Linked DNA regions of Defluviitalea raffinosedens. The protein of the gene in region 2 interacts with the protein of the main gene of each other region in a pairwise test. Links are inferred from orthologs where the notes say so. Each region holds a gene or a part of one and is shown on either strand. Other genes may lie near its edges.

Region 1 (3,236 bases), on a different replicon or contig from region 2:
TGAGAAAGAAGCTCAGGAGGTTCTTGATGCAGTCAAAAAAGCGTATATCAAAGAAGGCACAGAAGTGGTAGAAGCGTCCTTTGTAGAAGAAGTGGAGATAGGGCCTTTGTTTGTGGAGTCCTTAGACATGATTCTAACTAAAGAAGAAGCAGTTTCGGCTTTAACCAAAAGTACAGAACAGCAAAAAACCTATACGATACAAGAGGGAGATACGCTATGGTCCATCTCCATGAGATATGACATGACTGTAGAAGATTTGCTAAAAGCAAATCCCGATTTAGAAGAAGACAGCCTTCTTCAAATCGGCCAGGAAATCAGTTTAGTGATCCCAAAACCTGTGATTTCTGTCATGACTAAAGAAAAATTTACTTATACAGAACCTATTGAGAAGCCAGTGATTTATAAAAAAGATGATACCCAATATAAAACTTATTTAAAGGTAGAGCAGCATGGAGAAGAGGGAGAAAAAGAAATCACTGCTTACAAAGTGCGAATCAACGGCTATGAAGAAGGAAGAGAAATCATATCCGAAAAAGTGATCAGAGAGCCTAAAGAAGCTATTTTGATCGTTGGAACCCAAACACCTCCCCCAAAAAGTGCAACTGGTTCATTTAAGATGCCGGTATCGGGAACATTATCCTCACCTTTTGGTTCTCGCTGGGGAACATTCCATGCAGGTATAGATTTGGCTGCTCCGATAGGGACCCCTGTTTATGCAGCGGATGGAGGAGTCGTAGTAGAAGCAGGATGGCATGGAGGATACGGATATCTTGTAAGAATAGATCATGGCAACGGATTTGAAACCTATTATGGTCATACAAGTAAAATATATGTTACTGTAGGACAAAAGGTAGCAAAAGGAGAAAAGATCGCAGCAGTTGGAAGTACGGGAAATAGTACCGGTTCTCATCTTCATTTTGAAATACGAAAAGACGGAACTGCTAAAAATCCGTATAATTATTTAAAATAATAGAAGATTTATATTTATGGGCGAACAATGTTCGCCTTTTTTGTTAATAACGTATTTTACATAAAAGCATATTTTTGGTACAATGAAATCAAGCGATGTGAGAAGAGGTGGGGAATATGAATCAAAAAATTTTAGTGGTAGATGATGAAAAGAATATTGCGGATATTATAAAATTCAACCTGAAAAAAGAAGGTTATGAAGTGCTTACAGCTTATGACGGGGAGCAAGCCCTTGACATCATATTCAGTAAAGATCCGGATTTAATTTTATTGGATATTATGATGCCAAAAATAGACGGCTTTCAGGTATGCAGAAAAGTAAGAGAAAAAAAAGATACACCCATTGTCATGCTGACAGCCAGAGCAGAAGAAGTGGATAAGGTTTTGGGCTTAGAGTTGGGAGCAGACGATTATGTAACAAAGCCCTTTAGCGTAAGAGAACTGATGGCAAGGGTAAAGGCAAATCTAAGAAGGGTAGCAGCAGCTGAAAAAGAATCCAAAGGAGAAAATAATAAAAGTATTATTACTTATGACAATTTAGCCATCAACTTAGATAAGTATGAAGTAACTAAAAACGGAAAAGTTATTGAACTGACGCTTAGAGAGTTTGAACTTCTAAAATTCCTGGCCTTAAGCCGGGGACAGGTGTTCTCAAGAGAAACCCTTTTAGAAAAAGTATGGGGATATGAGTATTACGGAGATATTCGTACCGTAGATGTAACTGTACGAAGACTCAGAGAAAAAATAGAAGACGATCCCAGTCATGCCCAGTATATATTAACCAAACGAGGCATTGGGTATTATTTTAAGGGGTAGAGTGATATACATATGAAAAGTATTCAGTGGAGGTTGGTTTTTATCTACCTCACTTTGGTTTTAATCGTAATGATTTCCAGCGGTACTTTTATTCTCTGGCAAATTCAGCATCATGAATACAGTAAAATTAATAATGAGCTCAGTGATATGGCAGATATGATCAAGAATGCTATTATATCGGAAGACGGTTCTATACAGTCCGGGTGGAAAGATTTGAGTTGGTTTTGGGACGGCAGTTTTGGGAATAAGAAGATTTATATTCTGGATTCCGAAGGCAATATTGTTATAGGAGAAGGAGACCAGGAGCAGTGGAATACAAGGGTTGTATACCAGGCGATCGTTAACAAAGAACCTTCCATGGGAAATCCTATTCTAATTCTGGAACGGGGATACGCAAGAGAGTATATTGATTATGCTTATCCTTTAGTACTGCCCAATAACCAGGTTCAATATATTATTTATATAAGAGCATCTGCCCAGGAAATAGCAGAAAACATTGCCAAAATCACAAATATTATTCTGGTAGCATCCATCTGGGCTTTATGTATTACCATGATTTTTGGCTTTTACTTTGCCAAGACTCTGACAGGACCGATTAAAATACTGACTGCAAAGGCAAAAGAAATGGCAGAAGGGTATCTGGACCACAAGATTGAAGTGAAGTCCAGTGACGAAATTGGTCAGCTTACAAGAAGTTTTAATCATATGGCAGAGGAATTGAGTCAAATGATTTTAGCCATGTCCAGTGAAAAGAATAAGCTGGAAACAGTCATCACCCATATGGCAGATGGGATTTTGGCTTTTGACAGAAAAGGTATGCTCATTCACGCTAATCCTGCAGCTTATGAAATGCTAAGGACCAGCGGAGAGGAAAAGTATTTTTATGATATTTTTAAAAGTGCCGGAATAGAGCTTCACTTTAATGATTTTTTAAAAATGAAGCCAAACTCAATAAAACAGCATATTATGATGATAGGAGATAAATACATTAATGGCTGTTTTGCGGTTTATGGAAGGGAAAAAGGAGAGGCAGAAGGGGTCATATTGGTACTTCAGGATGTAACAGAGCAAAAAGAACTGGAAGAAATGAGAAAGGAATTTGTCGCCAATGTATCCCATGAACTTAGGACCCCTCTTACAACCGTAAAAAGCTATACAGAAACCCTCTTAGACGGAGTTTTGGAAGAAAAAGAGCTGGCGGTATCTTTTCTTCAGGTGATCAATCATGAAGCGGACAGAATGACTGCTCTGGTGCAAGACTTACTTGAATTATCCAGATTAGACAATAAGCAAGTTAAATTTAACATAAGAACCGTCAATCTGGCCCAATTGGTTGCAGAAAGTGTACAGCAGCATCAAATTCATGCTTTAAAGAAACATCAAACCATGAAGTTTCATTCGAATGTTGAAGAGATTTTTGTTTCTGTAGATCCTGACAGGATTCATCAGGT
Region 2 (3,198 bases):
ACGGCGGTAACAGGGGTTCGAGTCCCCTATGGGTCATGAATATATGATTTTCGGTGGCGATGCGTCTATGGGAAACACCCATACCCATACCGAACATGACGGTTAAGCCATAGACGGCTGATGGTACTTGGCGGGAGACTGCCTGGGAGAGTAGGTGGCTGCCGAAATTAACGGGGTGTGGCTCAGCTTGGCTAGAGCGCTTGATTTGGGATCAAGAGGTCGCAGGTTCGAATCCTGTCACCCCGATTCAAAGTATATATTACATATATTACCTTTAAGTATGTGCCTGTAGCTCAGCAGGATAGAGCAGTGGCCTTCTAAGCCACGTGTCCGGGGTTCGAATCCCTGCAGGCACGCTTATATGGTGGATATAGCTCAGTTGGTTAGAGCGCCAGATTGTGGCTCTGGAGGCCGTGGGTTCGAGTCCCACTATCCACCCTGATTAATTATTTGGTAATGGGGGCTACTAGCTCAGTCGGTAGAGCACTGGACTTTTAATCCAGGTGTCCCGGGTTCGAGTCCCGGGTAGCTCATATTTTAAAAAATGCGCGAGTGGCTCAGTGGTGGAGCATCGCCTTGCCAAGGCGAGGGTCGCGGGTTCGAATCCCGTCTCGCGCTTTACAATTCAAAATTTAACATTGGGTAGTCGCCAAGCGGTAAGGCACAGGACTTTGACTCCTGCATGCGAAGGTTCGAATCCTTCCTACCCAGCCAGAGCACCTAAAAAGGTGCTTTTTTATTACATAGGAAATTCCTTCGAATTTGATATACAATAAAAAGCCTTCCGGTTACATTTGAATATCAATATATAGAAAAAGCCAGATACTAAGTTTGCAGTATTGACTGTAAACTGTAGTGCCTGGCTTTTACTTTTAGACATTATAGCAGCGAATTAAATCTTCCAAAGTATCTCTTCTTCGGATTAATATATGGTCTCCGTTTTCTTTGATGAGAACCTCGGCAGGACGAAGGCGATTATTATAATTTGAGCTCATTACATGGCCATAAGCGCCTGCGTCTAAAACGCCTAATAAATCTCCTTCAAAAATTTCTGGAAGTAATCTGTTTTTTGCAATGATATCTCCACTTTCACAAATATTTCCTACGATAATTACAGGTTCTTTTTTAGTTGATGGAAGATCAGAATTTCTATAAATTTCTATGTCATGGTGAGAATCATACATAATTGGCCTTTGCAAGACATTAAATCCTAAGTCTGTTCCGACATATTTGTTGTCATAATTTATTTTAATAGCATGAACTGTTCCTAATAGAACACCGCATTCAGCTGAAATATATCGACCGGGTTCAATTTTAAAGGTAATATTCTTTCCATAGGATTTTACCCATTCATTTAAAATCGAATCCAGTTCTTTTCCCAGGGAGGATAAATCTAAACGCGCTTCATTTTCTTGTTTGTGATAAGGAATACCAAATCCTCCACCTAAATCAACAAACTCAAGATCTTCAAAGTTTTCAGCTAAAGATAAGATAGATTTTATTCCTTGTATATATGCAGATCCTTCCATAAATAATGAACCTATGTGCTGATTGATTCCTACCAATTTAAGATTATATTTTTTAAGAATTTCTTTCACTTGAGGAATGAAATTTGGATCAACACCGAATTTTGTTTCTTTTCCTCCTGTGATTACTTTTTTATGGTGACCTGCGCCTACACCAGGATTGAAGCGAATCGCAACAGAGCCACCAGGATTGATTTTTCCAAATAGCTCTAATTGAGAAAGGGAATCTACACTTACAGTAATCTTTCTGTCAATGGCAAACTTCATTTCATCTGCGGATACATTATTGCTTATGAACAATATTTGCTCGGGTTTAAATCCTGCCTGTAATTCTAAAAATATCTCTCCCGGTGACATGGCGTCTACATTTAAACCTTCTTCAAGAGCAATTTTTAGGAGTTGTAAATTACTATTTGCCTTAACGGAATAGTTAACAGAAAAATTAGGATAAGATACGAGGTTTTTCATTTCTCTGCAACGTTCACGAAAAATTCGCTCATTATAAACATATAAAGGACTTCCATATTCTTCTATTAATTCAAATGGATCAGAATTGCCGAAAAAATTAAGGCTTTGCGTTACATTTGAATATACATACTGCATTTTAAAACTCCTTTCAAAAAATCTTTTAGCTGTATATGTTTTATGCGGCTTTAAACAAATTACTCGTATTTTAAGACTATATTATTTTTGATAATAGTTGTCAAGTATTTCGATGCAATTTATAGATTTTTGTTACAATTGCAAGAAAATATATTGGTAATTCATCATATAGAATTCTTTTTGACATACTTTTTTATTACAAGGATAATCTGGATTCTTTCTTATAGTACATTTTCTTTTTTTATTATATAATACATAATACGAGATAATAGAAGATTGAAACACTATTAGGAGTGAAGAAATTTGGATATTTTTGAATATACCCGACAAAAAACAATGAAAAATGAATCTCCTTTAGCGGCAAGGATGAGACCTGCAACTTTGGAGGAGTTTGAGGGGCAAGAACATATTATAGGAAAGGACAAACTTCTTTATAGGGCAATTAAGGCTGATCAATTAAGTTCAATTATTTTTTACGGTCCTCCCGGAACTGGTAAGACGACTCTGGCAAAAATCATTGCAAATACTACAAAATCTGAATTTTGTCAACTGAATGCAACTACATCGGGAAAAAAAGAAATTACTGAAGTAGTGGAAGAAGCAAAGACTCGATTAGGCATGACTGCCAAAAAAACAATTCTGTTTATAGATGAAATTCATCGCTTTAATAAGGCACAGCAGGATGCTTTGCTTCCCCATGTGGAAGATGGAACAATTATTCTTATTGGAGCAACAACAGAAAACCCTTATTTCGAAGTGAATAAGGCATTGGTATCCAGGTCAAGAATATTTGAGCTTAAACCTTTATCTCAGCAAAATATTAAAAATTTAATTCTTAGAGCATTGAAAGATGAGAAAAAAGGGCTGGGTAGTTTCAATGCAGATATTACTGACGAAGCATTGGAATTTTTAGCTGATATGGCTAATGGTGATGCAAGAGCGGCGATTAATGCCATAGAATTAGGAGTACTTACAACACAACCTTCCGAAGATGGGAAAATTCATATTACTTTGGAAGTAGCACAGGAATGTATTCAAAGAAGAGCGCTCAATTACGATAAAGATGGGG

Evidence for each region.
Region 1: the proteins of lysA (region 2) and yycF interact in binary tests that used the Escherichia coli proteins (3 or more experiments, as listed by UniProt). The link is inferred for Defluviitalea raffinosedens from one-to-one orthologs.

The regions. Positions count from the first base shown.
Region 1 is NZ_JAFBEP010000003.1:101,249-104,484, reverse strand. The notes cover bases 37-2,935. They hold yycF (response regulator YycF), read left to right. Parts: upstream 37-1,086; coding sequence 1,087-1,785; downstream 1,786-2,935. Other genes in these bases: JOD07_RS03710 (ATP-binding protein), read left to right, coding at 1,798-2,935; JOD07_RS03720 (peptidoglycan DD-metalloendopeptidase family protein), read left to right, coding at 37-970. Also shown: more of JOD07_RS03720, read left to right, coding at 1-36; more of JOD07_RS03710, read left to right, coding at 2,936-3,236. UniProt on the Escherichia coli protein: Response regulator member of the two-component regulatory system CpxA/CpxR which responds to envelope stress response by activating expression of downstream genes including cpxP, degP, dsbA and ppiA.
Region 2 is NZ_JAFBEP010000023.1:151-3,348, forward strand. What follows is about bases 2-2,862. They hold lysA (diaminopimelate decarboxylase), read right to left. Parts: upstream 2,130-2,862; coding sequence 873-2,129; downstream 2-872. Other genes in these bases: JOD07_RS13140 (AAA family ATPase), read left to right, coding at 2,433-2,862. Outside these bases: more of JOD07_RS13140, read left to right, coding at 2,863-3,198. UniProt on the Escherichia coli protein: Specifically catalyzes the decarboxylation of meso-diaminopimelate (meso-DAP) to L-lysine. Is not active against the DD- or LL-isomers of diaminopimelate.